One region of the Paenarthrobacter sp. NPDC057355 genome, then DNA from elsewhere that is predicted to be linked to it. Evidence: riboswitches for the same ligand, from Rfam matches in the RefSeq annotation. Region 1 holds a riboswitch; each other region holds the start of a gene.

What was found. A riboswitch is a leader RNA that binds a small molecule or an ion and turns the genes downstream of it on or off. The one in region 1 is predicted to bind S-adenosylmethionine.
Region 2: it holds a riboswitch for S-adenosylmethionine, as region 1 does, so the genes downstream of both, ACFUOZ_RS07355 (hypothetical protein) here and ACFUOZ_RS14070 (homoserine O-acetyltransferase) in region 1, are expected to answer to the same signal.
Region 3: it holds a riboswitch for S-adenosylmethionine, as region 1 does, so the genes downstream of both, ACFUOZ_RS11305 (DUF1737 domain-containing protein) here and ACFUOZ_RS14070 (homoserine O-acetyltransferase) in region 1, are expected to answer to the same signal.
Region 4: it holds a riboswitch for S-adenosylmethionine, as region 1 does, so the genes downstream of both, ACFUOZ_RS04550 (aminotransferase class V-fold PLP-dependent enzyme) here and ACFUOZ_RS14070 (homoserine O-acetyltransferase) in region 1, are expected to answer to the same signal.

What each region holds. Positions count from the first base shown of each region.
Region 1 covers NZ_JBHVAL010000012.1:82,004-86,577, reverse strand. The annotation lists gene ACFUOZ_RS14080 (winged helix DNA-binding domain-containing protein) at 1-360, shown strand, start outside; gene ACFUOZ_RS14075 (hypothetical protein) at 404-853, shown strand; gene ACFUOZ_RS14070 (homoserine O-acetyltransferase) at 898-2,019, opposite strand; SAM riboswitch class IV at 2,034-2,151, opposite strand; gene ACFUOZ_RS14065 (bifunctional o-acetylhomoserine/o-acetylserine sulfhydrylase) at 2,323-3,663, opposite strand; gene ACFUOZ_RS14060 (VOC family protein) at 3,856-4,494, shown strand.
Region 2 covers NZ_JBHVAL010000004.1:147,617-152,190, forward strand. The annotation lists gene ACFUOZ_RS07335 (matrixin family metalloprotease) at 1-50, opposite strand, end outside; gene ACFUOZ_RS07340 (matrixin family metalloprotease) at 170-1,063, opposite strand; gene ACFUOZ_RS07345 (VIT1/CCC1 transporter family protein) at 1,150-2,304, opposite strand; gene ACFUOZ_RS07350 (hypothetical protein) at 2,569-2,760, shown strand; gene ACFUOZ_RS07355 (hypothetical protein) at 2,757-3,104, opposite strand; SAM riboswitch class IV at 3,121-3,240, opposite strand; gene ACFUOZ_RS07360 (sodium:solute symporter) at 3,482-4,574, opposite strand, start outside.
Region 3 covers NZ_JBHVAL010000008.1:75,232-79,805, reverse strand. The annotation lists gene ACFUOZ_RS11320 (hypothetical protein) at 1-372, opposite strand, end outside; gene ACFUOZ_RS11315 (O-succinylhomoserine sulfhydrylase) at 383-1,591, opposite strand; gene ACFUOZ_RS11310 (rhodanese-like domain-containing protein) at 1,592-2,002, opposite strand; gene ACFUOZ_RS11305 (DUF1737 domain-containing protein) at 1,999-2,259, opposite strand; SAM riboswitch class IV at 2,273-2,384, opposite strand; gene ACFUOZ_RS11300 (NtaA/DmoA family FMN-dependent monooxygenase) at 2,540-3,868, shown strand; gene ACFUOZ_RS11295 (aromatic amino acid ammonia-lyase) at 3,868-4,574, shown strand, end outside.
Region 4 covers NZ_JBHVAL010000002.1:128,784-133,357, reverse strand. The annotation lists gene ACFUOZ_RS04560 (metal-dependent transcriptional regulator) at 1-372, opposite strand, end outside; gene ACFUOZ_RS04555 (class I SAM-dependent methyltransferase) at 382-1,203, opposite strand; gene ACFUOZ_RS04550 (aminotransferase class V-fold PLP-dependent enzyme) at 1,305-2,708, opposite strand; SAM riboswitch class IV at 2,741-2,854, opposite strand; gene hisN (histidinol-phosphatase) at 3,025-3,849, opposite strand; gene ACFUOZ_RS04540 (ribosome small subunit-dependent GTPase A) at 3,904-4,574, opposite strand, start outside.

The sequences.
Region 1 (4,574 bases):
GAATTCTACTTGGTTCCGGATGACCTTGAGGCCCTGCATGCTCCAGCCCCGCCCGCTGAGGGTACAGTGCTCCCACGCGTTGACCTCATCCAGTGCTACGACGAGTACGTGATGGGGTACTCGCAGTCACGCCATTACCTGGGCGGCACTGCACCGTACTTCCCTGAAGATAACGGCCCCATGCATGTGGTCCTTCTGGATGGCAGCCTGGCCGGATGGTGGCGCCACAGCTTCAAGGGCGGCGTCTGCGAACTCGACGTGCGCATGACCAGGCCCGCTACCAAGGAAGAGCAAGCCGCATTGGAAGCCGAGGCAGCCCGCTACGGACGGTTCCTGGGAATGGAGACAAAGCTGGCGTGATCACACGGGGCTAAGCTGGGATAGGACCTAGGAGGCTTGCACTGTGAACAATCTGATCTTCTGGATCATCGTCTGCTCGTGGCTGATTCCGATGGGGATCCGCATGTACAACCGCTCCAAGGCGCGCCGCCTGCAGAACGGCAACTTCCCGGGTCCGGACTATCGGCAGCAAAACCTCCCCGGCCCTGGTTACCCACCCCAGGGCTACCCTGGGGTGAATTACCCACCCCAAAACTACCCGGCCCAGAATTATCCCGCTCCTGATTCTCCTGTGCAGAACTACCCTGGGTATCAGCCCGGGCCCGCCGTCATCCGCCCCGCGGAGGAGGCACCGCAGGCCGCACCGCCGTCGAACCCATCTTTCCCCACCGCAGCGGCGGAACCCCAAGGCTATCGAGCCAAGAAACTGGCCGAACTGGATGCGAAGTTCACCAACGGCCAGATCGCCATGGAAGATTACATGAAGCAGCGCCAGGAGATCATGAACGGCTGATCAGCCGCACACAGGACCTCCTGCACCATCGAAGCCGTTGAGGCTCAGGAGAAGAAAGCCCCTCTAAGCTGCCCGGACAGCTGGCCGATCTCGGTCAGGAAGCCGTCGTGGCCGATCGGCGCGTCGATGGTGTGGACGGGAACATCGCCCGGAAGTGCCGCCGCAAGTTCCTTCGACTGGGCCGGGAAGTACAGCCTGTCCGTATCCACTGCAGCCACGAAGAAGTCGGCAGTGGCACGGGAGAGAGCTTCCTGCAGGGTGCCCCGGCCGCGCGTGACGTCATGGGACATCAGGGCTTCGGTGATGGCGATGTAACTGTTGGCATCGAAGCGGCGGACCAGCTTCGTGCCCTGGTGGTCAAGGTAGCTCTCCACTTGGTATCGCCCGCGCTCCCCCAGCACCGCAGCAGCGAGCGGCGTCTCCTGGTGCTGGGCCTCCCGGCCGAAGCGCAGGTCCAGTTCCAGGGCGGAGCGGTAGGTGATGTGCGCAATCCTGCGGGCAAGGGCCAGTCCGTGCTCCGGTGCTTGGCCGTCGTAGTAGTCCCCGTTGTTGAAGTGCGGGTCCTGTCGGATGGCCAGGGTTTGGGCTTGGGCGAAGGCAATCTGTTCGGCAGTGCTGTATGCGCCCACCGAGATGACCGCACAACGGTGGACCCGTTCCGGGAAAGTGACGGCCCATTCAAGCGCCCTGGCTCCTCCCATGGAGCCGCCCAGGACAGCGTGCCAGGCGTCAATGCCCAGCACGTCCGCGAGCCGGGCTTCGGCCTCGGTGCTGTCCCGCAGCGTGATCAGCGGGAACCGGGAACCCCACGGCTTGCCATCGGGTGCTGTCGAGGACGGGCCGGTGCTGCCGTAGCAGCCACCCACGATGTTGATCGAAACGACGAAGTACCTGTTGGTGTCGATGGTGGCACCAGGCCCTACGAGCTGCTCCCACCACCCTTCCTCATCCGTGGCCCCGCGGGCCACGTGGGTGCTGCCGGTCAAAGCGTGCTGGATGAGGACAGCGTTTGAGCGGTCCGCGTTGAGTTGCCCCCACGTTTCGTAGGCCAGCACCACGTCGGGCAGATAGCCGCCGGCTTCAAGTGCCAGCGGTCCTACGCCGGCGTACTTGACTGTTCCGTCGGCTTCACCGGATTTGGGAAGGGCTGTAGCAGTGATGGTCATTCCTTTGATACCTAACCTCGCGCTTGCCTGTCGCCTTGCGTGCGGACAGGCCAGGTCCTCACCCGGGGCACCCCACCGCGGAAGGAGGGTTGCCGGCCAGCAAGCCGGGGCTATCTGCTGGCACTCATGACCTAATACGTAGAGTCTAGGAAAAACTCCACCCTTCTGGCGAAGAATGTGACATCAGTGTGACGTTAGGTGCCGTTTTGATTCACCAAACAGCACCCAGGGCTGCCGCCCGGCGAATAATCGTCGATCCGGACGGCAGCCCCGAGGTATCAGCCTGTCATGCAAGCTTCCCGCTCAAGCGCCCTTGGCCGCCCGGAAGCCGGCTTCGAGGTCGGCGATGATGTCGTCGACGTGCTCGATGCCGACGGACAGGCGGACCAAGCCCGGATTGACGCCTGCGACGACCTGCTGTTCGGGGGTCAGCTGGCTGTGCGTAGTCGACGCCGGGTGGATGACCAGGGAGCGGACGTCGCCGATGTTGGCCACGTGGGAGTGCAGCCCCAGCCCGTCCACGAAGCGCTTTCCGGCTTCGACGCCACCCTTGATGTTGAACGCGACGATTGCGCCCGTGCCCCGGGGACCGTACTTTTGGCCACGTTCGTACCAAGGGCTGGACGGCAGACCGGCGTAGGCGACCGATTCGACGTCGTCATGGGTTTCCAGCCACTGGGCCACTTTGGTGGCGTTGGAGACATGCCGTTCAACGCGCAGGCTCAAGGTCTCCAGGCCCTGGGCGATGAGGAAGGCGTTGAACGGTGCCACGGCAGATCCGAGGTCGCGGAGCAGCTGGACGCGGGCCTTGAGGATGTACGAAAGGTTGGCGCCGAGGGCCCCGTCCTTGCCGAGGTCGCGGGCGTAGACCAGTCCGTTGTAGCTGGGGTCCGGGGTATTGAAGCCCGGGAAGCGTTCCGGATCCTTGCCGAAGTCGAAGTTGCCGGAATCGACAATGACCCCTGCAATGGCTGAACCGTGTCCGCCCAGGTACTTGGTGGCCGAGTGGACCACGATGTCCGCGCCCCACTCGATGGGACGGATCAGGTACGGGGTGGAGAGGGTGTTGTCGACGATCAGCGGCACGCCTGCTTCATGGGCCACCCCGGCTACGCCTTCGATATCCAGAACGTCCTGGCGCGGGTTGGAGACAACCTCGCCGAAGAAAAGCTTGGTGTTCGGCTGCACGGCGTCGCGCCACTGCGCAAGGTTGTCCGGGTCCTCGACGAAGGTCACCGAAATCCCGAACTTCTTCAGCGTGTGGGCAAACAGGTTGTAGGTGCCGCCGTAGAGGCTGGGACTGGCCACGATGTGGTCACCGGCCTCGGCGATGTTCAGGATGGCAAAGGTCTCTGCCGCCTGGCCCGAGCTGAGCAGCAGCGCACCCAGTCCGCCTTCAAGGCTGGCGATCCGCTGTTCCACCGCATCCTGGGTGGGGTTGCCGATGCGGGTGTAGATCGGCGCGAGCTCGGCCAGGGCGAAGCGGTTGGCGGCGCTCTCGGCACTCGGGAACACGAAGGACGTGGTCTGGTAGATCGGCAGCGAACGAGCCCCTGTGGCGGCATCCGGCTCTTGGCCTGCGTGGATTTGGCGGGTTTCGAAAGACCATCCTTGGGACATGGAGTTCTCCTCTTCGTGACGCATGTGATCGGCGGACTAACAGTGGGAAGCAAACTGCGGCCAGTCTAGGAAGTGTGCGTGCGCTTGGACAGCTTTGTGACGTTGCCTGAATTTTTGGGGTCATTTGCGACACTCCATGACGTCCCCAGGTAAGATCCCATCTTGGTAAGGACAGACTTAGCTGAGACACCGATCACAAAGTGCCAAGATGAAGCCATGCGCATGGATCACGTCTCTTACGCCTGTGAACGAGATGGCCTTCTGGCCACTACCGAACGAATTTCCGCGGCTCTGGGAGTGGACGCAGTCCGGGGTGGAGTGCACCCCCGCTTCGGCACCCGGAACATGATCATTCCCCTGGCGGACAACAAGTACTTGGAAGTTGTGGAGGTCCTTGACCACCCCGCTTCCGACAAAGCACCCTTTGGCCAAGCAGTCCGTGCGCGCTCAGCAGCCGGCGGCGGTTGGATGGGCTGGTGTGTGGCCGTTGACGACCTCGCACCTTTCGAGGAACGCCTCGGCCGCGCCGCAGTCCCCGGCAACCGCAAGTTCCCCGACGGCCGCGAACTGGTGTGGCAGCAGATCGGCATCCTCGGCCTGATCGCCGACCCCCAGGTGCCCTACCTGCTCAAGTGGGAAGGCGACCCCTCCCTGCACCCGTCCAGGGTCTACGAGAGCGACGTCAAGATGTCCAGCCTCACCATTGCAGGCTCGGCGGAACGCGTCACGGAATGGCTGGGTGAACCGGTGGAGAAGCCACTGGAGGATGTCGCAGTCCAGTGGATGGCTCCCCATGGCACGCCGGGCATCCTGGCCGTCACGTTCGAAACCGCCTCCGGAGCAGTCACCATCTGACCGTTCCCTTGATCCGGGGAGATCCCGGCGTCGGACATAGTTGTCCGGACAAGCTTCGGCCGCTGTCAGCGGGTGCCAAT
Region 2 (4,574 bases), on a different contig from region 1:
GGCCGGGGAGGATCCGGATCCGGCCACTTGGACGGTCCATAAGGTTCCATGGAACCCCCTGACGTGGAGGCCGCGGACGTGCGGTGGGGCGCCGCCGTCGGCCGTTTCCGTCAGCATAGGTCCAGCGTGGTCCGGAGTCCATGGTGTCGTGTTCCGGGCAGGAGATCGGCTAAATGTCCTTGCGGCAGGGCGCGGAGGCCAGGAGGTGCAGACCGTTCAGGTCACCTGCTGCCAGGCCATCCGGTGCGCCGATTTCGGGGTACATGAGCTGGATTGGATCGTCCACGTGGTCCAAGCCCATGACGTGTCCCAGTTCGTGCTGCATGACGGCGAGGACATAGTCCGAGCCGCCGGGGTCCGACAAGAGTTCAGCGATCTGGGGCGTGTCGAGCTCCAGGCTCCCCGTGATGTAGCTTTTGGGGCCCTTGTCCAGGGAATACATGGTGCTGCCGCCGGTGCCGATGACCTTGCCTTCAAGAGCCGGTGCTACTGCCGGCGTGGTCCAGGAAATCAGCAGGGGTGCCCACCGATCGCCGTAACGGTTGGGTTGGTAGGGCTCGCGCCGGTCTGCGGGCTGTTCGTCGGTTGTTCCGTCGTTGACGAACTGGATGCCCGAGGCAGCAGAGATGTTGGCGATGGCCGTGGCAAGGAGTGCGTCGGTTCCCTGGGGCGCAGTGGCGTTGTTCACTACGTAGTGCAGCGGGCGGCAGGGGGAGTAGCCGACAGGAGTGCCGTCGTCGTTGGTCGCCAGGAACTTGTAGGAATCATTGGTGGTGCCGGGCGCCGTCGGCGAGGCCAGCGGGGCATCCGCTTCCTCAAGTCCAGGCGGTGGTGCATCGGGCACACGTGTCGCGGTTGGCTGGGTCTTCCCGATCTGCGGGCTGCCCGGGACGCTGACGCCCGGGAACAGCGCCGTGATGCGGGGGTCGCCGTTCAGGAACCCGGTGACCAGGACCGCTGCCACCGCAGCGACTACCACCATCAGCAGGCCGCGGAGAACACGCCCGGCTGTTCCCGTGCGCCGGTGCTTCGGCACATGCGCTGTTTCCCGCTCCGCGTCCACGGTTCTCCATTCCTCATGCCCTTGGTCACGCAGGGCAGCGCGGAGGACGAACCAACATTACGGTCTGGCGGCTGGGCCGTCCAAACTCAGACGATCGCAGCCCCGAAGAGCAACCCGAGACCGTAGGTGGCAGCTGCAGCTCCGAGCCCGATGGCCAGCTGCCGCAGGCCGCGGCTGAGCGGTGATGTTCCGGACAGCAAGCCTACGACGGCGCCAGTGGCCAACAGCGCGACTCCCACCAGGACACCGGCCACCAGGAGGGCGGCCATGCCCGTCATGCCGAAGATGAACGGAAGGATGGGCACGATGGCGCCGGAGGCGAAGAAGCAGAAGCTGGACATCGCTGCCCCCCAGGCCGAGCCCACGGATTCGTGCTCGTCGGTTACCGGTTTTTCGGGTTGGAGCGAAAGGCTGGGATCGCAGTCGCAGCTGAACAGTCCCATGCGCTCGGCTGCCCGGTGCTCGGCCGCCTCCCGGGTCATGCCGCGTGCCAGGTAGACCAGGACCAGTTCGTTGTGGTCGATGTCCAACGACGGGGCTGCGGTGAGCGTCGCCTGGGTGGGGAGCGTGGCGTTGAGCAGTTCGCGTTGCGAGCGGACGGAAACGTATTCGCCGGCGCCCATGGACAGTGCGCCTGCCAGGAGTCCGGCCACGCCGCTCATGAGCACCACGGAGCTGGAGACCCCGGTGGCGGCCATGCCCATCACCAGCGAGAGGTTGCTCACCAGGCCATCGTTGGCGCCGAAGACCGCTGCGCGGAAGGTGCCCGAGAGCCTGTTGCGGCCCCGGGTGGCCAGGCCACGGACGACTTCCTCATGGATCTGCTCGTCGGCAACCATCGCAGGCGTCGCCGCTGGTTCGGTGCCGTACGGGGAGCGGCCCTCGGCGCGCTGTGCCAAGGCAAGGACAAAGACGGACCCGAAGTTGCGGGCCAGGAAACCCAGGAATTGGCTGCGGGCCGACGCTGCTTTGGGCATCCCGGCATGATCTCCCAGGAGCTTGAGCCAGTGTGCTTCGTGGCGGCCTTCGGCTTCGGCCAGGGCCAGCAGGATCTGGCGTTCCTCCCCATCGCGGCGTTGGGCAAGTTCGCGGTAAACAGCGGCTTCGGCCCGTTCGTCGGCCAGGTATTGCCGCCAGCGCCTGATGTCGGAAGCCGAGGGCGCATCATTGGTGCGGTGGGCTGCTGGGTCGGGGGTGGGGTCCGGAGCGGGGCTCGACGAATTCTGGGATTCCTGGTGCATCTGCACTTTTTCTCCTGCGCTTGGTGGGGTGGTTGCGGCCCCATTGCACGCCCCACACTACCGCTTATTGACGCGGATTTTTGGCTGGTATTCCTTATCCGGAATGTTCGGTGCACCGTAATTTCCGGCGTTGCGTGCACGCTCTTCCGGGCCTTGACCCATGCTTGCCCTGGTGCTCAGATGGAGGGACAGGGGCGGGTCTTTAATCAACCCGCAATTTGCCACCGGGCTCCTGCAGGCAGCCCACGGGACGGAGGTAGCAGCATGAACACCACCGAATCACACTCCAACTATCCCGAACGCACAACCATCGAGTCGGACCCGGCCTACGATTACGCCGAAGACCAGGAAGTGGACGAGCCCTGGGTGGAGGAAGTGGACGCCCCCGAGGACGACGAACGGGTGGTGCCAATCGATGAGACCGAGGAGTTCCGCGAGGAGGACGAGGAAATCTAGGCGAGTTCCCGACTGGGTTCCCGGCTCGGTTCCCGGCTGAGCGTGAAGGTGCAGGGCCGGCCTTCCCGGTGACCCACCGCGGCTACGGTGACTGTCAGAGTCCCCGTAGCCTCGCACCACGTGGAGGGCCGGACCGCCCGCGCCAGTGCCTCGGCGATGTGCCGCGCCTGCGGATACCGGAAACACAGGGGCCGGTTCCGGGTCAGTATGGTCACCGTGCCAAGGTAAAGGTCGACGGCGGGGATCACCTTGACGGTTGAGGGGCCGGTTTCGTCGCGGGTGCTTCGGGCTGGTGCCGGCCCGTTGTTGATGGGTTCGTTGTGGCTCGGCTCGTGATACGGCACGCGGCTGCTCCTGTGGAGAGTGCTCTTGCCCGTTCGGTTGTCTCAGGTCCGGGACGGGCCGCTTCTTCATCCGAACCACCCGTGAACATGGGGTTGGTGTATGGCCAGTCGGAGCTTGGCGCCACATCTCTTGAAGCTGGGACAACCCTACCGCACCTCCCGTTGTGAGGCCCGCTCTGCGCTCCTTGGGCGGGGTTTGCCGTGCAGAGCAGGCCTTCCAACGTGGAAGTCCGGGCGTTGGGAGGCCCGCTCTGCGCGCTTTGACGTCGTTTCAGGACGCACAGTGGGCCTCGCAACTCCTCAACGCGTCATCCCCGGGAACGCAAACGGCGGCGCTGCCCCACAAAGGGGCGGCACCGCCGTCGGGTATTGCTTGGTTAGCTGTTGCTGCCTACCGGGTGTACTTCCGGCGGCAGTTCCTCGGAGATGGCGCCGGCAACGCGCTTGTCCCAGGCCTCGCGGACAGCAGCGTCCGTGGGCGGGGTCAGCAGGGAGACCACGACGTAAACCACCAGCGAGGCGCCGAGTCCCCAGTAGATGGGCTCGTTGGCGTAGACGCCGTCTTCGCTGGGGATGACGCCAACTGCGTACATGATGAGCAAAGCCAAGGTCAGCACGGAGCCGACCGCCATGGACCAGGCAGCTGCGATGCCCGTGCCGCGCTTCCACACCAGGCCACCGAGGATGGCAACCAGGAGGCCGCCTACCAGGATGTCGTAGGCGATGGTCAAGGCGACCACCACGTCCTGCGCGGCCATGGAAATCAGCACTGCGAGAATACCGAGGCCCAGGACCCAGTAGCGGTTTGCCTTGACGTCGTGCTCGGGGTTCTCGGTGTCATCGGTGTTGATGGTCTTGCCGAACCAGCTGGCAACGAAAGGCACGACGTCGGCGCGCGCCACTGTTGCGGCGGCGATCAGGGCGCCGGATGCCGTGGACATCATGGCTGCAACTGCTGCTGCCATGACAAGGCCACCGATGCCGACGGGCAGGATGTGGGTAGCGACCTCGGCGTAGACGACGTCCTTACCGAGGTTGGCGACATCGATGTTGGGAAGGGCAACGCGGGCTGCCAGGCCGATCAATGCGCCGGCGATGCCGTAGAGGATGCAGTAGACGCCGGCCGTAGCGCCGCCCCAGCGGGCAACCTTCGCGGTCTTGGCAGTGAAGACGCGCTGCCAGATGTCCTGGCCGATCAGCAGGCCCAGTGTGTAGACGACGAAGTACGTGATGATCGTCTGGGTGCCAATGCCGTCGATCTGGAAGAAGCTGTCCTCCAGGCGCGCACGGATGCCGTCCATTCCACCAGCCGCGTTCAACGCGAAGGGGAGCATCAGGAAGAAGATACCCACTGTCTTGATGAGGAACTGCACCTGGTCTGCCAGGGTGATGGACCACATTCCGCCGATTGTGGAGTAGACCAGGACGATGGCGCCGCCGACGGCGATTGCCAGCCAGCGTTCCCAGTCG
Region 3 (4,574 bases), on a different contig from region 1:
GTAGCCGAGGAAGGGTGCGTTGGACCCTCGAAACGAGGCGAAACGCTCAAGGTCCGAGGCCCGGCGGGAAAGGCTGTAAATGAAAAGGGGTGCACCCGCCAACAGCGCTGCTGCTCCGGCGGATGCCCACGTTTTGGAGGCCCCGGGACGTTGGACCTGTGCGAAGGCGAGGAAGCCCGTTGGTACCGCCGCCGTTCCCGCAGCAGCCAAATGATGGCCGATGACCCACCCGCGTTCGCTGTTGACCAGCAAACGCAGGCGCTCGGCGGGGTCGCGCATGAGGTACACGCGCGAACCCGGCGAAATCCCGGCCAACCACACCACCGAACCCGCAACGATGACAGCCCCCGCACGGCGGTATGGATGCCTCATGCCAGCAAGGTTAGACCTGTTTGAGGGCCTTCTCCAGATCCATGATGAGGTCGTCGACGTCCTCCAGACCCACTGACAAACGAACCACGCCATCGGACAAACCGATCGCCGCACGTCCCTCCGGACCCATGGCCCGGTGCGTCGTGGTGGCCGGGTGGGTGATGAGGGACTTGGAGTCGCCCAGGTTGTTGGAGATGTCGATGACGCCCAGGCCATCGAGCAGCGCGAATGCGGCTTCCTTGGCGCTGCGCCCACCGGAGGGCGAGAGCTCGAAGGTCAGCACGGTGCCGCCGGCCTTCATCTGCTTGGTGGCCAGCTCATACTGGGGGTGAGATTTCAGCAGCGGGTACTTTACCCAGCTGATGGCAGGCTGCTGCTCAAGCCATTCGGCGATCTTCAGGGCAGACGCCGAGCTGTGGTTCACGCGCAGCCCGATCGTCTCAAGGCCCTTGGTGAGCACCCAGGCGTTGAAGGAGGACAGAGACGGGCCGGTGTGGCGCATGAGCTGCTTGACCGGACCGTCGATGAATTCCTTGGTGCCCAGGATGGCGCCACCCATGACGCGGCCCTGGCCATCAATGTGCTTGGTACCGGAGTAGACGATCACGTCTGCGCCCAGGTCTCCACAGCGTTGCAGCAGGGGAGTGGCAAAGACGTTGTCGACGACGACCGTCGCCCCTGCGGCATGTGCCAGTTCGCTGACGGCCGCGATGTCCACGATTTCCTGCATCGGGTTGGACGGCGACTCAAAGAAGACCGCAGTGGTCGGCTCGGAGAGAGCTTCGCGCCACTGATCCAGGTCCGGTCCATCGACAAACACCGTCTCCACGCCCCAGCGCGGCAGGATTTCGTTGAGGATCACGAAGCACGAGCCGAAGAGCGAGCGTGCGGCAACCACGCGGTCACCGGCAGCCAGCAAGGCACCCAGGGCGGTGAACACTGCGGACATGCCGGACGCCGTCGCAAAGCACGCTTCGGTTCCCTCGAGCAGGCGGAGCCGCTCCTGGAAGGTGGCCACGGATGGGTTGCCGTAGCGGGAGTAGACGAAGCGTTCGTCTTCGCCCGTGAAGGCGCGTTCGGCGGCTGCGGCGGATTCGTAAACGAAGCCGGAGTTCAGGAAGACAGGCTCGGCCGTTTCCTGGAAGTTGGTACGGTCAAGGCCACCGCGGACAGCCTGGGTGTCAGGGCTCCAGCCGGCGGCGTCAGGATTAAAAGTCACTTAGTCGTTCCCCAGGTTGGTAGGCAGGCCGCGGTTCTTCCAGCCATTTACAGTACGTTCGCCGTAACGGTCCGGCTCACCCTCAAAGCCCTCAAGGACGTTGTAGGCGGTGAATCCGGCCTGGGTGGCGGCGATGGCAGCGGCGATGGAGCGCTGGCCGGAGCGGCAGAGGAACACCAGTTCCACGCCGTCGCCTTCGGGAGCCTGCTGCTGCAGGTCATCGATGAAGCGGGAGTTCGGGATGCCCCCGGCGAGGTTCCACTGGATGAACAGGGGATCGTTCTCCGTGGCCTTGGTGTCGGGAATGCCGATGTGGGCCCACTCGCCCTCGGTCCGGACGTCCACCAGGATGGCGCCTTGTTCCAGCTTGGTCCACGCGTCCTGCGGGGTCAGGTCACCGGCGTAGCTCATGCGTGGCCCTCGAAAATTTCCTCGTAGTTCTCCAACTCGTCCACGGCGCTTGCTACTGCAGCGTCGGAACTGGCGACGGCGGCAGGCAGGATCACGGCCTGGGCGACGATCACGTCTGTGCCGTTGAAGGTGGCTGCGGGATTGCCGTGCAGGACGTAGCCCTCAGCCAGGGCATTGCTGATGCGCTCGCAGAATTCACGGGTGTCGGGGCCCGTGATCAGGCGATAGGCGAGTTTTTCTTCGGTGGGTTCAGGCATTGCTGGTGCTCCTCAGTCACGCTTGCAGTTCGAGTTGTCGATACGCCGAGTAGTCACCTGAGGCACCCCGCCGGAGAGAGGGTTGCCGACCAGCAAGTCAGGGCTTCGCGCTGGTTCTCATTACTCAAGAAAAAAGTAGCATTCACGACGACGGCCTGCACGGCGGGCCTCGTCATGTTGCGTAACCGGAGGGTGCTGGAGTACGGGCCCAATTAAGACGTCCCGGGAGCATAATTGACGCAGTACGACCCCCTGTAACTTCGTGTGAAAGCAGGTCGCGGTGAACGGACAGAGCAGTTCTACACTCAAGCCCATGCTGCATTTTGGTTGGTTTGTGGGGCACGGATTCGGTGTCCAGGGATGGGGCACGCCGGGGTACAGCCTGGGCTATGACTGGAAGAAACCCGCCCTGTACCAGGAAGCTGTCCGGGCCTTTGAGCAGTCCGGCCTGGACCTGTTCATCATCGAGGACTCCCTGACCGTCCCCGACACCTATGGAGGCACAGCCGAGGTTTCGCTGGCCCATGCTTCGTTTGCGCCGAAGCACGATCCCCTGGCGCTGGTCCCGTACCTGCTCTCTGCCACGGAACACTTGGGAATCGTCCCCACTGTCAGCGCCTCCTTCTACCCGCCCTTCACGGCGGCCCGCCTCCTTGCCACGCTGCAGCACTTCTCAGAGGGGCAGCTCGGGTGGAACGTGGTCACTTCGGGCAGCGATCTCGCTGCGCAGAATTACGGCCTGGACCAGCAGATCGAACACGACCTCCGGTATGAAAAGGCGGAGGAATTCGTCGACGTCGTCAGGCGGCTGTGGCGGAGTTGGGAACCGGGCGCGGTTCTTGAGGATGTGGAAGCCGGCAGGTTTGCCGACCACAGCAAAGTGCATCCCATCAACCACGAAGGAGAATTCTTCAAGGTCCGCGGCCCGCTGAACACAGCGCCGTTGCCCGAGGAGCCTGTCCTGGTGCAAGCCGGTGCTTCGCCACGCGGCAAGGCGTTCGCCGGCGGCCACGCGGACGTGGCGATTGCCCTGGCCCGTGGCGTTGACGGCATGAAGGCCTACCGCGATTCCATCCGCGCCGAGGCCGCGAAAGCCGGGCGGAATCCCGACGACGTGAAGGTACTTTTCGTGTTGAAGCCCACCGTGGTTGGTTCCACCGCGGAGGCGGAGGAGTTGCGGGCCCAGCGCCGGGAGCTGACGCAGCGCGATATCGACAGCCAGCTCAACTCCATCTCCTACCTCTCCGTGATCGATTTCAAGCAGTTCGACCTGGACCAGCCCCTTCCCGAACTCAGTACCAACAGCAACCAAGGCACGCTGGAGCATTTCGCCAAGGCGGCGCCTCCCGGATCCACGTTGCGCGAGATCCTGCAGGCACGCAGCGGCGGTGCGGGTGACTCGATCATCGGCACGGTCGGTGAAATCGCCGACTACCTTGAGGAAACCGGCTCGGCTGTTGGCGGTGACGGGTTTCTGTTCTCCGGTTTCGTGGATCCCGTGACTGTCCACGGGGTCCTGGACAAACTCACGCCTGAACTGCGGCGCCGCGGCCTGTTGAGGACGAGTTACGGCAACGGCGGTTTCCGGCAGAATCTCCTGGATTTCTAGTGGGAACCTTCAGCATCGGAACGGGGACTGTTTCCGCTCTGCTTGTGGCGGAGGCGGCCGCGGATCCGACGTTTCACGTGGAACTCAACCAAGATGCGTTGAATTTGCTCCGGCGTTCCCGGGGAGTCGTGGAAAAGACTGCCGCGTCCGGCCAACGGGTTTACGGGCTGAATACCTTGCTCGGATCCGGTCGGGACACCGACGTGGAGGAGAAGTCGCTGCTGGCTTATCAAGTACAGGTGGTCCGGTATCACAACAGCGGCGTGGGTCCGTACCTTGACCGGACTGCTGCCCGCTCGGTGATCCTCGCCCGCCTCATCGGGTTCAGCCGGGGCGGCTCAGGCGTCCGTCCGGAAACCGCCGCCTTCTATGCTGAACTGCTCAACCGTGGCGTCTTTCCCGCCATCCCCAGCGAAGGTTCGGTGGGCTCGTCCGACCTGACCCAACTGGCCGCCGTCGCCGCTGTTGCCTTGGGCGAGGGCGAAGCGTTCGACGCCTCCGGCCTGCTGGTTCCTGGCGCCAAAGCGCTCGCCGACGCCGGCCTTCAACCCCTCCAACCCGCTGCCGGTGAGGCGCTGGCCTTGGTGAGTGCCAACGCGTTCTCCGTTGGTGCCGGGACCCTTGCTTTGGTGCGGCTGAGGCACCTGACCCGCTTGGCCGACGTCGCGCTTTCACTCTCGCTGGAGACCATCGCAAGGTACGACGG
Region 4 (4,574 bases), on a different contig from region 1:
GCCAAGCTTCGCAGCCATGCGTTCGATGAAAGTATCGGACACCGCGTGCTCCAACATCTCGGCCTCGTCATGGACTTCGTCCCAGCTGTAACCGAGTTCCTCCACCAAGTACGTTTCGATGAGGCGGTGCCTGCGGACCATGGAAAGGGCCAGGCGCATGCCTTCCGGGGTAAGGCGGATTGCGCTGTAGGGCTGATGGTCAACCAGGCCCTGGTCCTTGAGCTTGCGCACCATCTCGGACACTGACGAATTGGCGACGCCAAGGCGCAGGGCGAGCTGCGAGGACGTGATCGGCTTGTCCTGCCACTCCGTATAGGAGTAAATGACCTTGACGTAGTCCTCGATCGAGGAGGAGGGCGTACTGGTCTTCACAGTCCAAGCCTACCGTGGCGAGGCATCGTGGACTTTATATGCCCGCCAGGTCTGCGTCAGGTAGGGAAGCTGTACAGTGTCGCCCGGCGCATGGCCGAGGTGTTCGTAAAGGTACCACTGCAGGTTGCCCATGACTTTGGCGCGGGTGGCTTCGTTGGCGCGAAGGTAGTAACTGCGCGACTTGGTCAGCTCCATGATGTCCTCGGGCGTCAACGGATCCGCCCACTCAGTGAGGTGGCGCTCCAACCCTTGGAATTCCGGACCGATAATTGGCCGGAATCCCGGCTTGTGGACGTCTCCGGCGTGCATGATGCGGGAGAGCCGGTGGACCCACGGAACGGAAGTGTCCAGTTGGTTCCAGATCAAGCCCAGTACGCCGTGGGGCCTGAGGATTCGTGCAATTTCCGTGCTGGCTTTGAGCGGTTCACACCAGTGCCAGGCCTGGGCAACGCTGACGACGTCGAATGCTGAGTCCGCCAGCCCTGTTGCCTCGGCCGTTCCCTCCGATGCGTGAATATCGGGATATGACTTGCGCAGTTGCTCCAACATGTCGGTGGAAGGATCGACGGCGACGACCCTAAGTCCGCGTTCGGCCAAAAGGGCACTGAACTTCCCCGTACCTGCGCCGAGATCTGCGGCGGTTGCTGACCCCTCGGGTACGAGCCAGTCCACGGAGTCCAGCGGATAGCCGGGCCGCACACGGTCATAGTGCTCCCCGCCGTCCTGGAAGCTCTGGCCAAGCTCATGCCGACGCGAGGCATGGAGCTTGGGGCCACGGGGCCCGGCGGGACCGGGTATGCCGGGAGCGCCTTCCGGTGTGCGCAGGGACACGCAGAACTCCTTCACGGGGTAGCCAAAAGATACCCTACGAATTTACCCTCAGTCCGGGATTTGCGCTTGGTCAGCTGCGCCGTTGGTCGACGGTGCGCTCTTTAGTCGACAGTGCAGGGAGCTGCGCCTGCGGTTCCCGGGGTGTTTGGCGCCCACTCCGGGTAGCTGCGGTGGTCGTTGGCAGGTACCCAGCGGCCTTCGTCCACGACGTAGTCCCAGCCCAAACCGTTGCGCTTGAGTTCCTGGATGCCCGCAAGCAGCCTGGTGGCGTCCTCCAACCGGGAGCCGACGCCGAAGCTTGCCCGCAGGGAACCAGAGGGCAGCCCCAGGCGCTTGAGCAACGGGTGGGCACAGAAGCGGCCATCGCGGAGGCCCACTCCGTGCTCGGCGGCCAGATACGCGGCGACCAGCCCGGCGTCGAATCCTTCAACGGAGAAGTTGACCACACCGATGGTGTCCTCGGAGTCGCTGAAGATCCGGTGGACCGTTACGCCGTCGATGGCCTCGAGGCCCTCAACCAGGTAGCTGCGGATGCCGGCTTCGTGAGCGTGCCAGGCGTCCTCGTCCAAGGCCGCGAGGACTTGGGTAGCACGGGCGAGTGTCGCAGCTCCGAGGACGTTGGGGGAGCCACCTTCGTGCCGGGCCGGGCCCGTGGCCCAGCTCACCGAATCCAGGCGGGCTTCGCGGACAGCGCCGCCACCTGCCAGGTGCGGGATGCCGGCGTCGAGCCAATCCGGGCGGCCCACGACAACTCCTGCACCGAATGGCGCATAGAGCTTGTGTCCGGAGAAGACGATGTAGTCGACGTCCGCTTCTGCGATATTAACGCGGCGGTGCGGAGCGAGTTGGGCGGCATCCACGACGATCCTCGCACCGTACTGGTGCGCCAAGGACGCCAGCTGGGCGATGGGCAGGATCTCACCGGTGACATTCGAAGCGCCGGTTACCGCAAGCAGGCTGACGCCGCCCTGGGCCAGTTCGGCTTCGATTTTGGCTACGGTGCCGGCCAAGGTGGACTCTGCAACTACGCTGCGGTGCGGGACTCCCTGCCAAGGCAACAGGTTCGCGTGATGCTCAATGTCCAAGTACAGGACCTCCCCGGCGAACTGCCCGTCCTCCTGGGGAAGGCAGCCGGCCAACAGGTTCAGCGAGTCCGTGGTGTTCCGGGTGAAGATGACGGAGTCATCGGCACGTCCGCCAACGAACTCACGGACAATGTTCCGCGAATTTTCATACACGGAGGTGCTGATCTGCGAGGCGAATCCCGCCCCGCGGTGGACGCTGGCGTAGTAAGGCAGGACCTCGTTGAGGTAGGCGGAAACGATCGTCAATGCTGGAGCCGAGGCGCCATAGTCGAGGTTCGCATAGCGGACGTGGCCGCCCTGAATCAGAGGGGCCTGCAGTTCCGCGCCGGTAACGGCAGCGAGCGGACGGGCCGCGGCAGCAGTGGGGGAGTCTTCGATGAAGGAAGGAATGATGTTTGAGTTGAACGTGACAGTGCTCATGGGACCTCACTCAAGAGGGACCCCCTCAGGGGGATCCGCGCTTGCCGCATCCGTTCCGGACCGGCCGGGTCGTCACCCGGGGCACCCCACCGCGAATGGAGGGTTGCCGGCCAGCTAACCGGGGTTTAGCGCTGGCACTCGTGACCTGTAAAAAAGGCTAAGGCACGTCCGTGGAAGGGTCCAAAGCCGCGGACTTTTGTTAAGCCGTTTGTTACGTGAGTTGGAAAACGGGCCTTCCTGCGAATAAAAAGCGGCGGTTGCCCCAAAAAGGGGGCAACCGCCGTCGAAAATTCGATGAACCTTAAGGTGCCACGACTTAGGCAGGAGGCTGTAGGAGATCGTCCAAACCAGGGTTGAGGCGCTTCAGGACCTCCGAGTGGAGGATGGAGTTTGTGGCCAGGGCGTTGCCGCCGAAGGGGCCGTCTTCACCTTCCAGGGAGGTAAAGCGTCCACCGGCTTCGGTCACGATGGGAACGAGAGCGGCCATGTCGTAGAGGTTCAGCTCAGGTTCGCAGGCGATGTCCACCGCGCCCTCGGCCACCATGCAATAGGACCAGAAGTCGCCGTAGGCGCGCGTGCGCCAGAGATCCTCGGTGAGCCCCAGGAACTCGTCCAGGTTGCCCCGCTCTTTCCAGCCGGACAGGCTGGAGTAGGACATGGACGCGTCGGCAAGGCGGGAGACGTTGGAGACCTTCAAGCGGGTTGCCGATGCCAGGGACCGGCCCATGTAAGCACCCATGTCCTTGGCCGCCCACCAACGTTTGCCCAGGGCAGGAGCGCTGACCACGCCTACAACTGGTTCACCTTCATCAACGAGTGCGATCAGCGTCGCCCACACAGGAACGCCCCGGACAAAATTCTTTGTGCCGTCGATGGGATCGATGATCCAACGTCGTGAGCCGTGCCCGCTGCTTCCGAACTCTTCCCCCAGGACCGCATCACGGGGACGCGAGCGCGACAATTGACCGCGAATGGCTTCCTCAGCGGCCTTGTCTGCATCGGTGACCGGTGTGAGGTCGGGCTTGGTTTCGATCTGCAGGTCCAGGGCCTTGAAGCGATCCATGGTTTGGGCGTCGACGGAATCGGCGAGGACATGGGCAAGGCGCAGGTCGTCGTTGTAGGTGGAAGCGGGTTGGGTCATGCCACCAAACTATCCTGAAACGTGGGCGGCGGTGGGGACGTTAAGGCCTTACCGTCAGTTAACAGTGCCCAGCTCTTTGGCTTCCTTGGCTTCCAGGCGGGGGTCCGCGCCCAGAAGGCGTCGAAGGGACGCCAAACGCGCTACACCGGATGGTCCGGCATGACCGTCGTTGACCCAAGCATCCAATCCGCAGTTCACGGCGGTTGCGTCGTGCTTGCAGCCGCGGTCGCAGGTCTCGGTGCCAGGCTCAAGATCCGGGAAGGAGTGGAGTATCCGGTCAGGATCCACGTGGGCCAGGCCGAAGGAACGGATGCCCGGGGTGTCGATGATCCAACTGCCGGACGGTGCATCGTCCAACTTGAGGGCCAGGGCTGAAGAGGACGTGTGACGGCCCCGGCCGGTGACTGCGTTCACGCCGCCGGTGGCACGTTCAGCTCCGGTCAGGGCGTTGACCATCGTGGACTTTCCGACGCCGGAGTGGCCCAGCATGACCGTCACTTTCCCGCCCAGGTAGGAGCGGAGTTGGGACACTGCTTCCCGGTCCAAGCGGGCTGACAGGCCGTCATCGGAACGGGCATCGATGCCGCTTGCTTCAGAATCGGCGGTGCGGCTGATGATCACGGGGAAATCGAGGCTGAGGTAGTTCGCCAGCAACGCCGTGGGATCCTTGACGTCGGCCTTTGTGATCAGCAGCAAGGGCTCAATGCCGGCGTCGTACGCTGCAA